DNA from 3 places in the Listeria sp. MAN/IMW/UF464 genome. Region 2 is predicted to be linked to each of the others. Evidence: predicted binding sites of a transcription regulator. Region 2 holds the regulator's gene; each other region holds the start of a gene.
The links. Region 2 encodes LexA, which represses DNA repair genes until DNA is damaged. Its sites were predicted from a motif close to CGAACATATGTTCG; they were not measured.
Positions count from the first base shown of each region.

Region 1: the regulator LexA is predicted to act here: its motif matches at 2,218-2,231, upstream of uvrB (excinuclease ABC subunit UvrB).
Region 3: the regulator LexA is predicted to act here: its motif matches at 2,686-2,699, upstream of AC4PG0_RS07415 (carbohydrate kinase).

Region 1 is NZ_JBZWZP010000004.1:119,865-127,421, forward strand. Features, by position in the region: gene uvrA (excinuclease ABC subunit UvrA) at 1-89, opposite strand, end outside; gene uvrB (excinuclease ABC subunit UvrB) at 97-2,073, opposite strand; gene AC4PG0_RS13165 (CsbA family protein) at 2,321-2,560, opposite strand; gene AC4PG0_RS13170 (HD domain-containing protein) at 2,582-3,229, opposite strand; gene AC4PG0_RS13175 (hypothetical protein) at 3,251-3,637, opposite strand; gene AC4PG0_RS13180 (ArsR/SmtB family transcription factor) at 3,744-4,049, opposite strand; gene phoU (phosphate signaling complex protein PhoU) at 4,320-4,979, opposite strand; gene pstB (phosphate ABC transporter ATP-binding protein PstB) at 4,992-5,771, opposite strand; gene pstB (phosphate ABC transporter ATP-binding protein PstB) at 5,786-6,601, opposite strand; gene pstA (phosphate ABC transporter permease PstA) at 6,629-7,513, opposite strand; gene pstC (phosphate ABC transporter permease subunit PstC) at 7,510-7,557, opposite strand, start outside.
Region 2 is NZ_JBZWZP010000001.1:401,200-408,756, reverse strand. Features, by position in the region: gene AC4PG0_RS02050 (arsenic transporter) at 126-1,421, shown strand; gene AC4PG0_RS02045 (GNAT family N-acetyltransferase) at 1,455-1,976, opposite strand; gene lexA (transcriptional repressor LexA) at 2,006-2,620, opposite strand; gene yneA (cell division suppressor protein YneA) at 2,778-3,107, shown strand; gene AC4PG0_RS02030 (DUF896 domain-containing protein) at 3,200-3,427, shown strand; gene tkt (transketolase) at 3,574-5,568, shown strand; gene AC4PG0_RS02020 (YneF family protein) at 5,791-6,030, shown strand; gene AC4PG0_RS02015 (class I SAM-dependent methyltransferase) at 6,080-6,811, opposite strand; gene AC4PG0_RS02010 (IbrB-like domain-containing protein) at 6,834-7,340, opposite strand; gene AC4PG0_RS02005 (phosphoadenosine phosphosulfate reductase) at 7,350-7,557, opposite strand, start outside.
Region 3 is NZ_JBZWZP010000002.1:32,370-39,926, forward strand. Features, by position in the region: gene AC4PG0_RS07395 (LLM class flavin-dependent oxidoreductase) at 1-236, shown strand, start outside; gene AC4PG0_RS07400 (glutaredoxin family protein) at 229-495, shown strand; gene AC4PG0_RS07405 (LLM class flavin-dependent oxidoreductase) at 492-1,814, shown strand; gene AC4PG0_RS07410 (pseudouridine synthase) at 1,886-2,587, shown strand; gene AC4PG0_RS07415 (carbohydrate kinase) at 2,720-3,838, shown strand; gene AC4PG0_RS07420 (pseudouridine-5'-phosphate glycosidase) at 3,835-4,746, shown strand; gene AC4PG0_RS07425 (2-thiouracil desulfurase family protein) at 4,826-5,269, shown strand; gene pepC (aminopeptidase C) at 5,266-6,591, opposite strand; gene AC4PG0_RS07435 (DeoR/GlpR family DNA-binding transcription regulator) at 6,807-7,557, shown strand, end outside; gene pfkB (1-phosphofructokinase) at 7,556-7,557, shown strand, end outside.

The DNA.
Region 1 (7,557 bases), on a different contig from region 2:
ACTACTAATTTATCTCTTGGAATCTCTACATCAATGTTTTTTAAATTATGGGCTCTTGCACCTTGAATGACTATTTTTTCTTTATCCAATTCCGCTTCATCCTTCCGCTTTTATTTCCAGTAAAGCATCACGAAGTTCAGCTGCACGTTCGAAATCAAGTGCTTTGGCTGCTTCTTTCATCTCGTGTTCCATACCTTCAATGAAAATATCTCGTTCTTTCTTAGACATTTTACTTAAATCATGTTGTTTTATTGCTTCTCGTTCATCTGCGGCAGAAGTTGCTGCGATAATGCCACGAATTTCTTTTCTAATTGTTTTTGGTGTGATGCCATGTTTTTCATTATATTCAATTTGGATTTTACGACGCCGTTCTGTTTCACTAATTGAATTGCGCATGGAATCTGTCATTTTATCTGCGTACATAATTACTCGTCCATTTTCATTACGGGCAGCTCGTCCCATCGTTTGGATTAAGGAACGTTCTGAACGTAAGAAACCTTCTTTATCGGCATCTAAAATTGCTACCAAGGACACCTCTGGTAAATCGATTCCTTCACGGAGTAAGTTAATCCCAACAATAACATCGTATACCCCTAATCGAAGGTCACGAATAATTTCAATTCGCTCTAATGTTTTTACCTCAGAATGTAAATATTGAACTTTTACGCCGGCTTCTTTTAGGTAATTCGTCAAATCCTCCGACATTTTTTTCGTTAAAGTAGTGATTAGAACTCGTTCGTTCTTCTCAACTCGATCATTGATTTCATCCATTAAATCATCTATCTGACCTTGGATAGGACGTATTTCGACAATTGGATCTAGTAGTCCGGTAGGTCGAATGATTTGTTCAATTACATCTGGATTCTTTTCTAATTCGTATGGGCCTGGGGTTGCAGAGATAAACATAATTTGATTAATATGCTTTTCAAATTCTTCTAATCGAAGTGGACGGTTATCAAGTGCGCTTGGCAACCTAAAACCATGATCGACTAGCATTTGCTTTCTGGCTTGGTCCCCGTTGAACATGCCACGAATTTGAGGCATCGTTACATGTGATTCATCAATAACTATTTGGAAATCATCTGGGAAATAATCTAGCAATGTATATGGAGTTACTCCCGCTGGACGTAGTGATAAATGTCTTGAATAGTTTTCAATACCTGAACAATAACCCATTTCTTCCATCATTTCTATATCGTAATTGGTTCTCTGTTCAAGACGCTGTGCTTCCAGTAGTTTATTTTCTGCTCTTAAGACTTTAAGGCGGTCTTCAAGTTCTGCTTTTATATTAACAATTGCTTTTTTCATAATATCTGGTCTAGTAACAAAGTGAGATGCTGGGAAAATAGAAACGTGCTCTCTGTCGCCTATGATTTCTCCAGTAAGGGCATCTACTTCTCTAATACGTTCAATTTCGTCGCCAAAAAATTCAATTCTCATACAGTGTTCATCTCTAGATGCCGGGAAAATTTCGACCACATCTCCGCGGACACGAAAACGACCGCGCTGGAAATCAATATCATTTCGGTCATACTGAATATCAACCAGCTTGCGTAACAATTGGTCTCGGCTAATCTCCATGCCTACCCGAAGCGAAACTAGCATTTCTCCGTATTCGACCGGCGAACCTAAACCATAAATACAAGATACACTGGCGATAATAATTACATCTCTACGTTCAAAAAGTGCTGCTGTAGCGGAGTGACGAAGCTTATCTATTTCGTCATTGATACTAGCGTCTTTTTCAATGTAGGTATCACTCTGCGGTACATAAGCTTCTGGCTGGTAATAATCATAGTAACTAACAAAGTATTCCACTGCATTATTCGGGAAAAACTCTTTGAATTCACTATATAATTGTCCCGCTAGCGTCTTATTATGTGCCATAACAAGAGTTGGTTTATTTACTTCTTGAATTACATTAGATACAGTAAAAGTTTTCCCTGTACCGGTTGCCCCAAGTAAGGTTTGGTGTTTTAAGCCTTTTTTTAATCCCGCAACTAATTGTTCTATTGCTCTAGGTTGGTCTCCTTGTGGGCTATACTTAGAAACTAACTCAAATTTATCCTTCAACTCGGATTCCCCCATTCCTTATCGGTCCGATTCTGGCATCTAAAAGCTTTAACTGTAAAATATCCAGCAAAGCAAAAAGCGGATTTTTCAGATCCGTTAATGTTTCTATTTTATCATAAATATTTTAATTAGCCTAGCAAAAACCGAACATATTTTCGTATTCATTTGAAAATAAAAAACGCAACCTGTTGATTACGCTTTTCTTTATTTTATCACTTTTAAAGTATTCTACCTATCTATTTGCTCTTTAAAAGTCACTGCCGCTTTTCTTTAAACGTCGTAACATGTATGTGGCTACGACAAAACCAATTGTCATCGAAAAGGCGTCTATCGTGATTAGCCAAAACGAACTTGTGTAACCCAATTTAGCAGAAGCGGATATCAAAACCACCATAAGCACTAAGGCGACATAACGGTTATACGTGATGCGCGCAAAGAGAATGACAAGCAGACAAGGGAAAATAAGTGCAGATATAATTTGATCCATCTTACTTCCCTCCCCAATTTTTTACTCCTCACGCAATGCTTTTGTCGTTATTTCTGTAGTAAGTTGTGGTAATTCCGTCTTTTCAATGCCTTTTTCAGCAAGCATATCTGGTAAAATTTCTTTTAAAAAATATTTTACACTGGCCATTTCTCGGTATTCATAAATAGTCGCAAGTGCTTCACTATAAATTTCAACAAAAATGTTTTCTGGATTACCTTTTTGAATCTCTCCAAAGGACTCATATAACAAGTCTACTTTATCAGATATAGCGAGAATTTTCCCTTCTAACGTACTGTCTTTCCCTTCTTTTAACAAGTGCCGATAAACAGGTTGGAAAGTTGCTGGTATTTCGCGGCTAATAAAATTTTTAGTCATGCTTTCTTCCACTTCAGAGAGCATTTCTCTTAGTTCTGTCGTTGCGTATTTTACAGGTGTTTTAATGTCACCAATAAAAAGCTCTGAATAGTCATGATTTAATGCTTTTTCATATAAAGCACGCCAATTAACCTCATTGCCCGCATCTTCTTCTACAGCTCCAAAAAACTGTGCAATAGAAGTAACCTTGTAAGAGTGTTCTGCAACCGAATGCTCTTGATATTTAAATTTTCCCGGACAACGATAAATGTTCTCTAAATCCGATAAACTTTGGAAATATTGATGAATTCCCATACTATCACTCCATTCTTCGTTTTATTCCTCTCTTTTTTGTTTTTTATTGGCAGGATTAGTATTTTCGATTTCGCGCATCATTAATGCTGCACAGTAACCAATTAGAGCGATCATTGCTGCGGAATAGGTTCTAAAATTATCTGTAGCAAAAATAAAAATAATTGCTGAAAACAGAAGTGTCGTTAATATTCCCCAACTAAAAAGTTTCGTACCTCGTGCTGTTCCTACTTTCATATGCGAATATATTCCTACATAACATACCAACTGAATAATAATAAATTGTGCAACCGACAAACCAATAACTGCCGCAAGATTGCTATTCCAAATAACTGCTAAAATAGAAATAATAACCATGACAACTATTCCCGCAATGACGATAAATTTTTGCACTGGCGATAATTTGCTCAAAATGTTTCCTCCAAATTTTTATTTGTTAACTACTTTATCATAATCTCTCATTATTTGGCATAAAAAACACCCATCATTCCTAAAAAGGTTTTCTGAGCGCTTGTTGTTAGTGATGGTGCACGTGGCGAATTGCTTGGGTCAGTAATTCTAATACGTGATTATCATCTTGCATATAATAAATTGTAGTGCCTTCACGTCTTGATTTCACAAGCCTTAAGTTTTTTAAAAAACGGAGCTGGTGTGAAACCGTTGTTTGATTAAAAGTCAGCGTTCGCGCAATTTCATTCACAGAGTATTCTCGCTCTTGAAGCAGGTTTAAAATTTGAACACGTGTCGGATCAGAAAGCGCCTTGAAAATTTGCGTTACACTAAAAAGCGTCTCTTCATCTAAAGTTTGTTTTGCGTTTTCCATCAGAATCACCTCATTCTTCATATATGGTCATATATTCATATGATACTTAAATAGGAATGATTCCGCAAGTTTAACTACCTCTTCATTCAAAAATGATTAAATATGAGCAAAAAAGTAATATTCTCTCTTAAAATGATACAATTTCTTTATAACAACGAAAGGAGTATTGGAGGATAGCTAAGGTTTTAAATATTTGAGAAGTTATTTAAACCGCCTAACACACACCAAAAAGAGCCCGATTAACCTGTGGAAAGGAAAATCGGGCTTTTTTTATCTATTTAAATCTTCAATTTCGCCACTCTTCAAGTAAACAATCCATTCACAAACATTCGTCACATAATCACCAATGCGCTCAATGTATTGAGAAACTAAAAGTAATTGCGATACGTCTTCAATGTGCTCTGGTTCTTCTTGCATAAAATTAATACATTTTTGATAAACGATTTTATGCAGTTTATCTACTTCATTGTCGCGTGCTGCTATTTCACGAGCAGCCTCATCATCTTCCGAAAGATATGCTTTTAAGACATCTTGCAGCATTGATTTTACAATTTCACCCATTTCTGGAATTTCAGGAATCGGCTTTAAAACTTTACTTTCGCCAATTAAAATAGCTGTTTTGGCAATACTTACTGCGTGATCACCAATACGTTCTAAATCTGAACTTGTTTTGAGCACGGTAACAATTTTCCGTAAATCCATACCAACTGGTTGTTGCAAAGCGATTAACTCAAAAGAGCGTTGTTCCAGTGAGAGCTCCATATTATTAATTGCCTTATCTTCTGCGACTACTTGTTTAGCAAGCTCCGTGTCACGATGTACGAGTGATTTTACTGCTTTAAAAATCGCTTCATTCGCAAGCATTCCCATTTCCATTAGATGTTGATGCAAGTCGTTTAACTGTTCTGTGAAAATTTTTCTGACTACCATAATAACACTCCTTTATCCAAATCTTCCTGAAATATAGTCTTCAGTTTCTTTTTCTGCTGGGTTGGTAAAAATACTTGTCGTATCCGCGAATTCCACGATGCGGCCATTAAGGAAAAAGGCTGTTTCATCCGAAATCCGGGATGCCTGTTGCATATTGTGCGTCACAATTACAATCGTATAGTCTTTCTTTAATTCTAAAATCAAATCTTCTACTTTCGCTGTCGAAATCGGATCTAGTGCAGAAGTCGGCTCATCCATCAAGATAACATCCGGTTTAACTGCAAGCACACGTGCGATACAAAGTCGTTGTTGTTGACCACCTGACATACCAATTGCCGAACGATCTAATCTATCATGAACTTCTTCCCAAAGAGCCGCCTGACGCAAACTTCTCTCAACAATCTCATCTAACACTTTTTTGTCTTTTATACCGTGCATCCGTGGACCATAAGCTACATTATCATAAATTGAAAACGGAAATGGATTGGCTTGTTGAAAGACCATACCCACTTTTTTTCGTAAATTAACCATATCAATTTTCGGATCTTGGACATTTTCTCCGCCAATATGGATTTCGCCAGTTGTTTTTACATTTGGAATTAAATCATTCATCCGATTAAGCGTCCTTAGAAAAGTAGATTTTCCACATCCCGACGGCCCAATTAATGCGGTAACTTGATTCTTTTTAATATTTAAAGCGATTTTTTGTAGTGCTTGTTTGGAACCATAAAATAAATCTACGTCTTTTGTTTCAATAATGTACTCTACTTTTTCAGCAGTTTCGGTTGTCATAAAAAAGCTCCTTTCTAGCCAAAGTTACCAGAAATATAGTCTTCGGTTTGTTTTTCTTGTGGATTCGTAAATAGTTCGGATGTTCCTGAGAATTCCACGACTTCTCCTAGATAAAAGAAAGAAGTATAGTCTGAAACCCGTGCTGCCTGTTGCATATTGTGCGTTACGATAATAATGGTATATTTATTTTTCAATTCATTGATTAAATCTTCAATTTTACTTGTGGAAATTGGGTCTAGGGCTGAAGCAGGTTCATCAAGTAGCAATACTTTAGGCTGCATTGCTACAGCTCTAGCGATACAAAGGCGTTGTTGCTGTCCACCGGAAAGTGATAGTGCACTTTTTCCTAAATCGTCTTTTACTTCGTCCCAAAGAGCGGCACGGCGCAAGCTTTTTTCAACTCGCTCCATGATTTCTTTTTTGTTTTTCATACCATGGCGTTTAAGTCCAAAAGCAACATTTTCATAGATGGATTTCGTGAATGGGTTAGGTTTTTGGAATACCATGCCTATTTCTTTACGAACATTGTATAAATCGACTTCTTTGCGGTTGATATTAATGCCGTCGTATAAAATTTGTCCTTCCATACGGCAACCGTCAATTTCATCATTCATTCGGTTTAATGCTCTTAAATAAGTCGATTTCCCGCAACCAGATGGTCCGATTAAAGCTGTAACTTTATTTTCAGGGAACGTTAAATCGACACCTTTAATTGCGTGATTATCTCCATAATATACGTGCAAATCCTCTGTCGCCATCGCAGCAGGAAGTGAGTGAGGATCTGGTGTAGTTTGTAAAATTGTATTAATTTCAGGTTTCTTCGTTAACATCATTTAAAATCTCCTTTTCCTGGCTTTTTAAGACGAGGTCATGCGTTTATAAACAAATTTTCCAAGCAGGCGAGCTAGGACGTTGAAAAGTAATACGGAAAGAATTAATACAGCAGATGCTCCGTCAGAAACAGCTTGCGCATCTGGCATAATTCCCTCACCATTAATTTTCCAAATATGAACAGCTAACGTTTCTGCTGGGCGGAAAATATTTAGTGGTGAAGCTGGATTGACCGGGTTCCAGTCAGTGAAATCAAGGATTGGTGTACTTTGTCCTGCTGTGAAAATTAACGCTGCTGCTTCACCAAATACCCGTCCTGCTGCTAAAATAACCCCGGTAATAATTGCTGGTAATGCCGCTGGAACAAGTACTCGCGTAATTGTTTCCCATCTGGATAAACCGAGAGCAAGTCCTGCCTCACGTTGCGTGTTTGGAATAGCATTAAGCGCCTCTTCGACAACACGAATTAATAGTGGTAAATTGAAAATCGTTAGTGTAAGCGCCCCGGAAATAACGGAGAAGCTCCACCCCATTTGAATAACAAAAACAAGGAAACCAAATAGCCCTACGACAATAGATGGAAGTGAGGAAAGCACTTCAATCGTTGTACGAATTAAATCTGTAATCCAATTTTTACGCGCATATTCTGCCATATAAATTCCCGCACCGAGCGAGATAGGAACAGAAATAATCATCGTGATAACGAGCATATAAAATGAGTTCCAGATTTCAGGACCGATTCCGCCGCCAGCTTGGAACGACTGTGGTGGGGTCGTCAAAAACTTCCAGCTAAGTTGCGGAACACCTTTTACTAAAATATAGCCGAGTAAACCAGCTAAGATAATGACAATTAATACAGCAATGGCATAGAAAACGCCTGTCGCGATTTTATCTTTTGTTTTTACATTCATTTGACTTTCCTCCTACGTCCGATGAAACGGATCACAATGATGAA
Region 2 (7,557 bases):
CCGACTTGGGAGCGAGCTTTTTTTATGCAATTGAAAATCAAATGTTTGATGTTTTGGTGATTGAGGCATATATTTATAAATGTGTTAGCAAAAGGGATTAATATTTGCTAGGGAAAGGGGCAGGTATGCAGATTACTTTAGCTGTTTTAGTTTTTGCCTTAACGCTTATATTTGTTATTTGGCAACCTAGAAACTTGTCGATTGGATGGTCCGCTTGTATTGGAGCATTACTCGCATTATTACTTGGCGTTGTCACTTTAACAGATGTTGTAACTGTAACAGGCATCGTTTGGAATGCAACACTCGCTTTTATTGCAATTATTATTATTTCACTTATATTAGATGAGATTGGTTTTTTCGAATGGGCAGCGTTACATATGGCAAGGTTAGCAAGAGGGAACGGATTACTCATGTTTGTACTTATTTCTATTTTGGGAGCACTAGTGGCAGCTCTTTTTGCGAATGATGGGGCAGCTTTGATTTTAACTCCAATTGTTTTGGCGATGGTGCGTGCGCTTAATTTTGATGAGAAAAAGGTGTTTCCCTTTATCATTGCCAGTGGATTTATTGCTGATACGACGTCTTTACCACTTGTTGTAAGTAATTTAGTGAATATTGTTTCGGCTGACTTTTTCGGCATTAGTTTTTCAAAGTACGCATTAATGATGTTGATTCCGACGCTTTTTTCGTTGGTTGCGAGTATTATTGTTCTTTATATTTATTTTAGAAAAGCGTTACCTAGAACTTATGAAATTAGTGGAATTCGTGAGCCGGCTTCTGCGCTTAAAGATAAAAAAATGTTTCGGATTTCATGGGGAATACTTATCATTCTTGTGATTGGATATTTCTTAAGTAGCTTTTTGGACATTCCAGTGTCATTTATCGCTTTACTTGTAGCGTTTATCTTTTTGCTAGTTGGTGGAAAGAGTCATGCTGTTTCTACAAGGAAGATTTTAAAAGGGGCGCCGTGGAATATTGTGTTTTTCTCGGTTGGGATGTATGTCGTCGTATACGGTTTGCAAAACGCTGGCATTACTAAATTATTAGCAGAGGCTATTTCATATATTGCTCATTATGGGCTTTTCGTAGGTACGATTGGGATGGGCTTTATTGCCGCGATATTGTCGTCTGTAATGAATAATTTACCAACTGTAATGATTAATGCACTTGCAATCGATCATACTTCATTTACAGGAGTGATGAAAGAAGCGTTAGTCTATGCAAATGTTATCGGATCTGACTTAGGGCCTAAAATAACGCCAATCGGTTCGCTTGCAACGTTACTATGGTTACATGTATTAGCTCAAAAGGGTATAAAAATAAGCTGGGGATCATATTTTAAAATAGGTATTGTGATTACTATTCCAGTATTGTTTATTACACTCGTCGGACTTTATATTTCACTCCTTATTTGGAGCTAAGAAAACCCTGTACAAAATTGTACAGGGTTTTTCCTATGCTTTATAAAGAATATGTGGCTTTAAAGGATGTCCGTCCGCTAAAGCAGGATGCATAAATGTAGCTACTTTTGTAAAATGGATTTTTTTCATTACTTGTTCTGATGGCTTATTTAACATAGCGGTGAAACTGTAAATTTCATCAATAGTTGTTTTCTGTTTGGCGAAATCGAGAGCTCCTAGTGCGGCTTCGGTTGCATAACCTTGGTTCCATACACTTTTCTTTAAGCGCCAGCCAATTTCGATACAAGGGGTGAACGCAGCTTCAAAAGTTGCTTCATGAAAACCGGTAAAACCAATAAATTCGCCGGTAGATTTTTCTTCAATGGCAAAAAGTCCGTAGCCAAGTGCCGTTAATTCTTGTTGATTTCTTTCTAAAAAAGCATTACTTTCTTCTTTTGAAAGTGTAGATGGAAAGTACTTCATTACGACTTTGTCACCGTTCATTTCGCTAAAGGGAACATAATCACTTGCTACATAATCTCTTGCAATTAGTCTATCTGTTTCAAAATAAATCAATATAAAAACCGCCTAACAAAATATAGCTTTTAGTGAATATCTCTATAAAGGCCAATAACTTTGCCTAAAATAGTAACGTTATTTAAGATAATTGGTTCTAGTGCATCATTTTCTGGTTGTAATCTAAAATGATTCGCTTCTTTATAGAAACGTTTACAAGTCGCCTCGTTTTCGTCGGTCATCGCTACGACAATTTCACCATTAATTGCTGAACTTTGTTGTCGAACAATTACTTTATCTCCATCTAAAATCCCGGCATTTATCATACTTTCTCCGTCGATTTCAAGCATGAAGACATTGGTTTCTCCTGCAGCCATATATTCAGGGAGTGGGAAATACTCTTCTATATTCTCAATCGCTGTAATAGGCATTCCGGCAGTAACTTTACCGATGATTGGGATATTGACTACATTCGGCGTCTCTGCTTCATCTTCTAAAGACAAAATTTCAATAGCACGAGGTTTCGTAGGGTCACGTCTAATTAGTCCTTTACCTTCAAGTCGAGCAAGATGGCCATGGACTGTGGAGCTAGATGCTAAACCAACAGCTTCACCGATTTCACGTACGGAAGGTGGATAACCCTTTTCTTTTACTTCTGATTTTATAAATTCATATATATCTTGTTGACGTTTAGATATTTTCATGGTTTCACCTCATTGATTTAATGGTTATTTTATAAATCAAGTATAGCAAAAGAAAATCCAATATGCAAACAAAGGTTCGTTTTTTTATTGACATATGCGAACGGCTGTTCTATAATATAGAAAAGCGAACGTACATTCTTTTTTGGAGGGATTATTAATGACTTTAAAATTAATTTGGGATAAATTTTATGTTTCTATTATATTTGTAATAACTTGTTTAGTTCTAGGAATTATATTGATGTGCACTGTTATTGGGAGTGGCAGTGAGTATTCTGAGGTAGATGTAAATGAAGGGGATTCTATTTGGGCACTTGCAGACCAATATGCAGCGAAGAGCGATATGGCAAAAGCAGATTTTGTATCTTGGGTTGAAAAAGAAAATAACCTTACAGATGGACATGTGAAAGCTGGGGATTCTGTAGTTATACCAGTACACGAAACAAAGTTACAAAGAAGCGATAGTACTATTCAATTAGCAAACCAGTAGAAACGATTTTAGTGTCGTTTATGATATAATAAAGAAAGTAGCGATTTAGCTACTTTCTTATTTTAATATAATGAAGAAAAGGATGAAGTGTGATGCTAGAAAAAGCTAAAATAGATAGAATCAATGAACTTTCTAAAAAGAAAAAAGCAGGGACTCTAACTGCTGATGAAAAAGTAGAACAAGAAAAATTAAGGAAAGAATATATTAAGTCGTTTCGCACTCATATGAAGGGAACAATCGAAAATACTACGATTATTGACCCTAAAGGAAATGATGTAACACCGCATAAAATAAAACAAATGAGAAAAAATAAGAAGTAAAAATTAGTACCAAATGAACATTTTTGCGCAAATGAACAAAAATACCAATCAATTAAGCAATTTAAAGCAATTATTAGTTGTGTTAATTGCTTTTTAGGCTTATTATTAAAAGTAGTTAAAATTATATTGAAGAGAGGATGTTTCATTTGTTCGATAACACAGATAGTTTAGCAGTAAATACAATTCGTACATTATCAATTGATGCAATTCAAAAAGCAAATTCTGGTCATCCGGGATTACCAATGGGAGCGGCTCCAATGGCTTATGCACTTTGGTCTCGCGTATTAAATACAAACCCTAAAAATTCACATTGGTTTAACCGTGATCGTTTTGTACTTTCTGCTGGACACGGCTCAATGCTTTTATATAGTTTATTACATTTAAGTGGTTTCAAATTAGAAATAGAAGACCTTAAAAACTTCCGTCAATGGGAAAGTAAAACTCCAGGTCACCCAGAATATCGTTATACTGATGGAGTAGATGCAACTACTGGTCCACTTGGTCAAGGTATTGCGATGGCTGTTGGTATGGCTATGGCAGAAAGACATCTTGAAGCAAAATATAACAAAGATGGTTTCCCAGTTGTGGATCACTATACTTATGCGCTATGTGGAGATGGAGACTTAATGGAAGGTGTTGCTTCTGAAGCGGCTTCTTACGCAGGTCACCAACAACTTGGAAGACTTGTTGTTTTATACGATTCCAATGATATTTCTCTTGATGGCGATTTAGACAAATCTTTCTCTGAAAATGTAAAACAACGCTTTGAAGCTTATGGTTGGGAACATTTATTAGTTAAAGATGGCAATGATACAGCAGAAATCCTAGCTGCTATTGAAAAAGCAAAACAAAATACATCACAACCTACAATGATTGAAGTTAAAACAGTTATTGGTTTTGGTGCTCCTAATGCAGGTACTAGTAAAGTTCATGGTGCTCCTCTAGGTGACGAAGGTATTTTAGAAGCGAAAAAAGCTTATGGTTGGAACTACGAAGAAAAATTCTTTGTTCCTGAAGAAGTTACAACTCGCTTTAAAGAAACTATTGGAGAACGCGGTGAAAAAGCAGAAGCAGCATGGAACGAATTATTTGCTTCTTATAAAGCGAAATACCCAGAGCTTGCTAAACAATTAGAAGATAGCTTAAATAACAAGTTACCAGCTGATTGGGATGCAGATCTTCCAGTATATGACGATTCTAAAGCACTTGCTAGCCGTGCTTCAAGTGGTGAAGTTATCAATGCATTAGCTGCGAAAATACCTACTATTTTTGGTGGTTCAGCAGACCTTGCTGGTTCTAACAATACAACAATTAAAACAGATGGTGAATTCACTAAAAAAACACCAGCAGAAAGAAATATCTGGTTTGGTGTTCGTGAATTTGCAATGGGTGCAGCGTTAAACGGTATGGCACTACACGGCGGACTACAAGTATACGGAGGTACATTCTTTGTATTCTCTGACTATGTACGTGCTGCGATTCGTTTATCTGCAATCCAACATTTACCTGTAACATACGTAATGACACATGATAGTATTGCTGTTGGGGAAGATGGTCCAACCCATGAGCCAATCGAGCAACTTGCAAGCTTACGTGCTATGCCAGGACTTTCTGTTATCCGTCCTGCTGATGGAAATGAAGTAGTAGAGGCTTGGAAACTAGCGATTACTTCGACAGATACTCCACATGTGCTTGTTCTTACTCGTCAAGGATTACCAACTTTACCAAATTCTGCGAAATTATCTGCAGAAGGCGTTAAAAAAGGTGCTTATGTTATCTCTCCAGCTAAAGGTGAGGTTCCAGAAGCAATTATTCTTGCAAGTGGTTCTGAAGTTAATTTAGCTGTTGAAGCGCAAAAAGAACTTCAAGCTCAAGGAACAGATGTATCCGTTGTGAGCGTGCCATCATTTGATCTATTTGCAAAACAATCAGCAGAATACAAAGAAAGCGTCTTACCAAATGCTGTTAGAAAACGTGTAGCAGTAGAGATGGGTGCTAGCTTTGGTTGGGAACGTTATGTTGGTTTAGATGGTAAAGTGATTGGAATTGACAAATTTGGTGCTTCTGCTCCAGGTGAAACAGTTATTAAAAATTATGGCTTTACTGTAGAAAACGTTGTTAATACAGTAAAATCACTTTAATTAAACAAACAGACCGCGTCTAGTATATTTATCTAGGGCGGTCTTTTTTTTATGCTTTTATAGATTGCGCAGGGGTGCCTTTAATGGTATAATTACGAGGTTGTTTGCAGCTTTTATTGATAAATTGATCTAGATGATAAGTTTTCTTGAAAAGTATTGTCTGTTTAATATAAATCAAGTACAATAAAAGAGGATTTTGTTTCAAGGAGGAGAAAAGAGACTATGTGGATTTACATTCTTGTCGGCATTATTTGTTTACTAGCTGGTCTTGCGGGAGGATTCTTTATTGCAAGACGTTATATGATGAGCTATTTAAAAAACAATCCGCCAATTAACGAACAAATGTTACAAATGATGATGGCGCAAATGGGTCAAAAACCATCACAAAAGAAAATCAATCAAATGATGAGCGCGATGAACAAACAGCAAGAAAAAGAAAAACCAAAAAAAGCAAAGAAATAATCTTTTAACAAAGTAAAACCCTTCTATTATAACTTAGAAGGGTTTTTGATTACTTTTTAGTTGCCGAAATAATTAACATCATTGGACGACGATATTCATCTTGCATTTCTGGTAAATTTTTAAGTTCTGGAGCTGGTTCTGGTTCAATAACACTTTTAAGCTCAAAATTATTTTGAAGGAGTGTCTGGATGTAAGTTGTAAGGGTGCGATGGTATTTTTTTACATCTTCGCCAAGGAAATGGGTTGTTCGAATCGATTCGTTAAAATAGCGATCAACTGGCCAGTGTAACTTATTACCAGTTTCGTCAGTATACCAATCTTGTCTGCCATCCGCGGTAAAAACTGGATGTTCGACAGAGAAAATAAACTCGCCACCGGTTTTTAAATTAGTATGGACTTTTTTACAAATGTCTTGAAAGGAAGCGACATAATGAATAGCGAGTGAACTCCTAATAACATCATACATCTCTGGCTCATTATCCATATCTTCTATCGCTTTTTGTTTATAATTAACTGCATTTGAAGTGGTCTTTTGTTTTGCTTCAGTTAACATGCGCTCAGATAAATCTATTCCAACTACTTTCTTCGCACCATGGTCGGCTGCATAAATACAGTGCCAACCGAATCCGCAGCCTAAATCAAGTACTGTCTTTCCATTAAAGTCTGGGAGAAGTTTTTTAAATTCATGCCACTCTCCAGCTGCTGCAAGTCCGTTTTTAGAACGAGGCATTTGACTATATTGTTCAAAAAATTCTTTGTCATCGTATTTATTTTCTTTCAATTTTAATTCCTCTTTTCTTCAATTAATCAGAAGCTTTACTGAATTCTTTATCTAAGAAGAGGTGAGTAAGGCCGCTCACTTGTTTTAAGCGTAAGATTTCATTTGCATCCATTCCAATATTTTTCATAATCCAGCTGTCTGACATGCCGCTATCTGCTAATTCACCAACAATAGAAGACATAAGTTCTACGTTATGAAAACCGCGAGCACGATTATGACGAATAGTAGAAGCTATCCGGTTTACGGTATCTTTTTCTAAAATAACTACTGGTAATAATTCTTTTTCTCTTTCGCGGATCCGTTTAGAAGTCTGCATGATAGTATATCGATGAAACCCGTCTATTATTTCATATTTATCAGAGTTTTCCAAGGGATAGCAAACGATTGGTTGTGTAAATCCATCTTCCCAAATAGATTTTTCTAGTAGTTTTAGTTCCGTGGCTGGAACAGTATTTGGATTATAATTATTTGCTTGAAGTTTGGTGTAGTGAATGGGAGTGACGTTGTATACTGGGCTTTTATAATTCATTATATCACCTCATAAAATATTATTATATTTCTCTAGTGCATGTTTTCTTTTCTCTAATTCAAGCTTGGTTTGACCAAAACCCATATATTTACAGGTGTAATCATTTTTTAAAATAGCGATACACATTCTTTTATATGTTGGAACGCTGGCGAATTCTTTGATTTTCAAGTCATCTGGATATTCTTTAAAGCGAACAATTTCCATGGGATTGGAATAT
Region 3 (7,557 bases), on a different contig from region 2:
GTGAACAAGCAGAAGCCTACGTGAAAGACATCAGCCAACCATATCGATTTATTACACAAAAAATTGGAGCAATAACTGGGACGAAACAAGACGTTGGAGAAGAAATTACCCGACTTTCAAAAAAATATAATATTCAAGATTTTGTCGTTTTAACACCTGTCAAATCCGCGGAAATCAAACGCTATTCGTACCAATTATTAAGTGAATCGATAAAGGAGGAAGTTGTCCATGGCTAATGTCGTTGTTTGGAGTAAAGTAGGGTGTCACTACTGTAAAGATGTGAAAGATTATTTAACCGAGCAAAATATTGTCTTCCAAGATATTGACGTCACAGATCATGATTACTTACGAGAAGTACTGCAAGCCAAATACGGTATTCGCCACGTTCCAGTAGTAGAAATTGGTGACATAGAAAAAGGGACTTACCAAGCAGTAACTGAAATCGGTATCGAATACTTAGAAAAAGCTTTACTACAAAAGGAGGAAGTAAAATGACTAGAAAAGATACAATCCAGTTTGGCGCAATCATTCACGGCGTTGGCGGCACAACAGATGGTTGGCGCCACCCAGATATTAACCCAGCAGCAAGTACAGATTTAGATTTTTATAAAACTCGTGCAAAAATTGCAGAACAAGGCCTATTTAGTTTTGTATTTATTGCGGATGGTCTTTTTATTTCTGAAAAATCTATTCCGCATTTTCTTAATCGTTTTGAGCCGATTACTATTTTATCCGCTTTAGCAGAGTCTACAGAAAATATCGGTCTAGTTGGAACATTTTCGACATCATTTACGGAACCATTCACGCTCGCAAGGCAACTTTCCTCATTAGATCATATTAGTGGTGGTCGAGCTGGCTGGAATTTGGTCACTTCTCCGCAAGAAGGAGCAGCACGAAATCATAGCAAGAAAAATCTCCCAACCCACAGTGACCGATATAGCATTGCGGCAGAACATTTAAAGGTGGTTCGCGGACTATGGAATTCATGGGAAGAAGATGCTTTTACCTATAATAAAGAAACCGGCGAATTTTTTAATCCAGAAAAATTACATCGTTTGAACCATCAAGGTGAGTATTTTCAAGTGGAAGGACCGTTAAATATCGGCCGCTCCAAACAAGGAGAACCAGTCGTTTTCCAAGCGGGGGCATCTAGCACAGGTCGGGATTTTGCAGCCCAAAACGCAGAAGCTATTTTTACGCATTCAGATTCGCTTGAAGAAGCTATTCAATTCTATCAAGATGTGAAAACTCGTGCTGAAAAAGCTGGCAGAAATGCAGCAGAGATCAGGATTTTCCCAGGCATTAGCCCAATTGTAGCGGATACTCTAGAAGAAGCCGAGCAGAAATACACTGAATTTGCCAATCTTATTCCGATTGAAAATGCCGTCACCTATCTCGCGCGTTATTTCGATGATTATGATTTAAGCCAATTTGAACTAGATGAACCTTTCCCCGACCTTGGCGATATCGGTAAAAATGCTTTTCAAAGTACGACGGATCGAATCAAAAAAGAAGCAAAAGAGCGCAATCTAACCCTGCGCCAAGTAGCGACCGAAGCAGCCACCCCGAAAACACCTTTTATAGGAACAAAAGAACAAGTAGCTGATTTAATCGAAATTTGGTTTCAAAATGAGGCGGCAGATGGATTTATCATCGCGTCTGACATCCCAGGTACTTTTGAAACATTTGTCGAGCAAGTTATTCCGCTTTTACAAAGTCGAGGATTGTATCGAAACGAATATCCAGCCACAACCTTAAGAGGCAACCTAGGTCTTGAAATACCAAAAAATAAACAAGCCGTCAACATCAAATAATAGAAAGAAAACGGAGCGCCTTTAAGGATCTTCGTTTTTTTGTTACAATAAAAGAAAAAAGGAGCTAAACCATGCGCTTAGATAAATTATTGTCCCACACAGGTTTCGGGAGTCGTAAAGAAGTGAAACCACTGCTTAAATCCGGGGCAGTTGTCGTAAATGGAACGATTCAAAAAGACAGTAAAACCCAAGTGAATCCAGACAAAGATCAAGTTACTGTTCACGGAACCCCTGTCATTTACCAAGAATTCGTATATTTTATGCTTCATAAACCCCAAAATGTCGTGAGTGCAACCGAGGATAATCTGTCAGAAACCGTCATTGATTTACTCGAGCAAGAAGACACGCTCACTAATCCATTTCCGGTCGGTCGTTTGGACAAAGACACAGAAGGATTACTTATTATAACTAATGATGGCACGCTCGCTCACAATTTACTTTCACCTAAAAAGCATATTGATAAAACATATTATGCTAAAATTGATGGCGATGTTACAGCAGAGGATGTAGAAGCCTTCAGTGCTGGCGTCACTCTCGATGACGGCTACACCTGTAAACCAGCTCATTTAGAAATTATCACTCCGAACGAAATAAAAGTAACTATCCAAGAAGGAAAATTCCACCAAGTGAAAAGAATGTTCGCTGCTCGCGGGAAAACAGTCAGCTATTTAAAACGAATTTCAATGGGGAACTTACAACTAGATGAATCTCTTGAACTCGGTGAATACCGCCCACTGACTGAAAACGAGCTGCTTATCCTTCAAAATAAATAACGATAAACGAAAATTTTCTTCCTAAAAAGAAGTGGATTTTCGTTTTTTAGATTGCAAAAGAAAGCATTTACATATATAATAAACATGTGTTTGAAATTAAAACAAAAGTTTGGAATGGAGGTGCATTATATCGTGGAGAATAATAAAGCGAAAATGAACGAAAAGGAAGAGATAATTTTCAATTCCATCCGTAAAAATCCTTACATTTCTCAACAAGAACTTGCTGATATACTTGATTTATCAAGACCGACAGTAGCGAACCTTATTTCTGGCCTTATTAAAAAAGGTCGCATTTTAGGAAAAGCCTATATTTTAAATGAAGCAAAACAAATCGTTTGTATAGGTGGAGCGAACGTCGATCGGAAGTTTTACATTAAAGACAAGGCCCAGCTAGCTACATCTAATCCGGTGCGCTCAACACAAAGTGCTGGCGGAGTTGCTAGGAACGTTGGTGAAAACCTTGGTCGCCTTGGAAAAGAAGTTATATTACTCACTGCTTGTGGAACAGACTCCGACTGGGAAGCTGTCAAAAATGCCAGTAATACATATATGAACTTAGATTATGTCACTGCATTTCCAAGCATCGCAACAGGTTCTTATACAGCCGTACTCGAAAACAATGGAGATTTGCTCGTTGCACTAGCGGACATGGATGCATACGATCACTTAACCCCAGATGTACTAGCGAAAAACGAAGGCTTGCTAAGTCAAGCGAGCGCCATTATTGCCGATTTAAATTGTCCAAAAGAAACATTAGAATACCTTGGGAGTTTTGCCGAAATTAATTCCATCCCATTAGTCTTGGTACCCGTTTCCTCACCTAAAATGTCTCATTTACCAGAACGCTTGGATCACGTGACTTGGCTAATATGCAACCGAGACGAATCAGAAACTCACCTAGAAATGACCATTGAAAACGATGAAGACTGGCGCTTAGCTGCGCAAAAATGGCTAGATTTAGGCGTGAAAAATGTCATCGTTACAAATGGCAGTAAAGGTGCAGTTGCAGCAAACAACGCAGAAGGCATTATCTTTGAACCCGCTATTGTCATTGAAAATATTGTAGATGTGACAGGAGCAGGAGATGCATTTTGTTCTGCGGTAATTTATGCATGGTTAGAAGGAAAATCTTTACAAGAAATTTTAAAAGCAGGGAGCGTAAATGCTGCGCGAACACTCGAATCTGAATACACTGTTCGCCAAAATTTATCAACATCCCAACTACAAAAAGATCTGGAGGAATTCAAATGAAAAATTATCTATCATTATCCGAAGAAGTAAAACAAGCAAAAGCAGAAGGAAAAGCTATCGTAGCCTTAGAATCCACAATCATCTCTCACGGCATGCCTTACCCACAAAATGTTGAAATGGCTCGTGACGTAGAACAAATTATCCGTGATAACGGCGCGGTACCTGCAACAATCGCTTTAATCGACGGTAAAATTAAAATCGGTCTTTCTGATGAAGAACTAGAACTATTTGCAAAAAGCAGCAATGTAGCAAAAGTTTCTCGTCGTGATATTGGCTACCTTATTGCTACAAAACAACTAGGAGCAACAACAGTAGCTGCAACGATGATCTGTGCTGAATTAGCAGAAATCGGTATCTTTGTAACTGGTGGAATCGGCGGAGTTCACCGCGGTGCCGAAACAACAATGGACGTTTCTGCTGATTTAGAAGAGTTAGCGAAAACAAATGTAGCAGTAGTATGTGCTGGAGCAAAATCTATCTTAGACTTAAACTTAACAATGGAATACTTAGAAACAAAAGGCGTTCCAGTAATTGGTTACCAAACAGACGTACTTCCAGCATTCTATACTCGTTCAAGCGATGTAGAATTAACATTACGTGCAGATGCTCCAGAAGTTATCGCTGAGTCCCTTAAAGCAAAATGGGATCTAAAAATTGAAGGTGGCGCTGTAATCACAAACCCAATCCCAGAAGAATTTGCAATGGATGAAAAAGTAATTAACGATGTTATCCAAACTGCACTTAAAGAAGCAGAAGAAAACCACATCCACGGAAAAGACGTTACACCATTCCTTCTTGGCAAAGTAAAAGAACTAACAGACGGTAAGAGCTTAGAAGCAAATATCGAACTAGTAAAACACAACGCACTAATCGGTACTCAAATCGCCGTAGCTTATCAAAATATCTAATAATCAATAGAGCTGTCGCCTTTAAGTGGTGGCAGCTTTTTTATGTTAAAATTAATTTAAAAATAAAGGAGGAATATAAATGATTGCAGTAAGCGCTTGTTTGGCAGGAATTGCCTGTAGATATGACGGGAAAGATAAAGAAATTACCAAAATAAAACAAATGGTTGAAAACGGAGAGGCGATTCCTTTTTGTCCTGAAGTTGCAGGTGGTTTGGAAATACCAAGAAATCCAGCTGAAATAGTAGGCGGAGATGGTAAAGACGTCTGGCTAGGTCGCGCTAAAGTAATGGATAATCAAGGAATAGATGTAACCGAAGAATATAAAAACGGAGCGAGTTTAACTTTGACTAAAATGAAAGAACTCGGTATTACTCAAATAATTATGAAGGAAAAAAGTCCTTCTTGTGGAAGCTGTGCTATTTACGACGGCACCTTCTCTGGAAAAATAAAAGATGGTGCCGGCGTAGCAGCAGCTCTTTTTCAAATGAATGGAATCAAAATCATCTCAGAATTTACAATTTAAAGTGCAAGCGAGCCCATTGGATCCCAAGGTTTTAGCGCAATTGGCTCATTGCTAAATGCTTCAATCAATGCTTTAGATAAATATTTTTTATGGACAACCACTTGGAATGTAAACTCATCCATCCAAGCATCACTAGCAACAAAATATCCATTGTTACCAATCTTTTCTCCCCAACTATTTTCCACTTTCCAACGATTAACTTCATTATTAACAATGTTAACCCCAGTTAGAACCATCGCGTGAGTGAGCATACTGTGTTTATAATCGAGGCGTTCTGCTTTCGTCATAGCTGTTTTAAATCCAAAAGCCTGATTTAGCAAGAAAATATCTGTATCCATAATACCAGTAGTTCGTTCTGAAAGCTGACCTACATCACAACCGAACCAAACAGTCTCACCATCTTTGATTTGATCTGCGGCGGCTTTTTTTAATACATCCATTTCCACATTCAAATACTTAATAGGCGTCCCATTTACAATATTTCCTAAATAATCGACTGTAAATGCTTGATTAAAAGGTTTATCTTTAGTTGGCGCATTGATAAGCGGGATATAATCCTTCAAATCCATATCTACATAGCGTTTATAAAATTCTTTAGGCGTAATTTGTAAATCTTGTTTAAACTCATTGTCTTTATTTCGATATTCAAAATCAAACACTTTCGGCGGTTCACCCAGAGTCATAACTAAAAGCTGGTAAACTTCAGCAAGCATTTCTTCCTTCAATCCAGCAGTATCTTTCTGCTCGTTAACAGCTTTTCTCAAAATAACTGCATCCGTGCGAAGTCTTTCATTTAATAGGTGATTTAAATCCGCAGACTTACTACTTTGAAAAGTTTCAGGCATAGCAGATTTCGGAACAACCCCATATTTTTCAATAATCGAAACAAGCATATCCCACTGACCACCATCTTGTTGAGGAGTATCAAGTAACCATGAAACTAATCGGCTATCCTCATCTTCATTCGCTGTTTCAATAATGTTCTCTAAAAAATAATTAGCTTTCTCTAATTTATCCCAAAAGTTAGTATAGTTCTGCGACAACTCAAAATCTTTTAGACCAAGTGTCCCATTTAATTTATGTCGGAACGTATTTAACGCTGCAAACATCCAACATCTTCCACTTTGCTGTTGGTTGGAAACTTTATCTGTATGAACCTCATGAGAAAAAACCGGTTGTACTGTTGCTTTTGATACAGGATTTTCTGTTGCTGCTTTAATCCCATTTTTCATAATGCTAGCTTGGAAAACCAACTTATCAGGATTTTCACGCCATTTTTTGGAAAAACTTTCTAATTGATCAAACGTTATTTCAGTACTCATTTTTATTCCTCCTCTATAGAACATTGCTTCTAATTAAGTATACTGCTAAAAATAAAAAGTGTATAAGAAAACAACTATCTGAACTATTTTGAAGGTTTTCGGTGGTTTTCATGATATAATATGAATGAATTTGATTATAAATGAATGTTTTTGAATGAAAACGGTTGATTTTGAAAGATAAAGATGATAAACTAACTTTGGATGGAGGAGTAAGAATGTTAAATGCAGAGCGAAAACAACTTATTATGGAGAGTATTGAAAAGCTTGGTGTTATTAAATTACAAGAATTAGTTGAAGGACTGGATACCTCGGAGTCAACTATTCGTCGTGATTTAATCGAATTAGAGGAACAAGGATTAATCGAACGTGTACACGGTGGTGCAAAACTTGTTATTTCTCATAACCAAGAACCAAGCATGAATGAGAAATCATTCAAAAACATTCAAAGTAAAAAAGAAATCGCAGCATATTGCGCTAGTTTAGTGGAAGAAAATGATTGTATCTATTTAGATGCAGGCTCCACGACACTGGAATTAATTACTCACTTAGCAAATCGAAATATTACTGTAGTTACAAATGGACTAACCCATATTGAAGAACTAGTTCGTCAAAATATTGATGCTTATCTTTTAGGTGGCAAAATGAAAGTGCATACAAAAGCAATTATTGGCGCAGTTGCCTTGGATAATATTAAAAATTATCATTTTGACAAAGCTTTTATTGGAACTAACGCTATGCATCCGGAGCATGGCTATACGACACCAGATATGGAAGAAGCATTTGTAAAACGTGCTGCCAAAGAGCGTGCTGATCGCGTTTTTGTTGTAGCAGACCATACGAAATTCAATGAAGTTAATTTTTCAAAAATGTTTTCAATAGATGAAGCTACTATTGTAACAGACTATATTCCTTCAGAAGTAAGAAAATCCTTTATCCAAAAAACTAAAATAATCGAGGTAGAAAAAT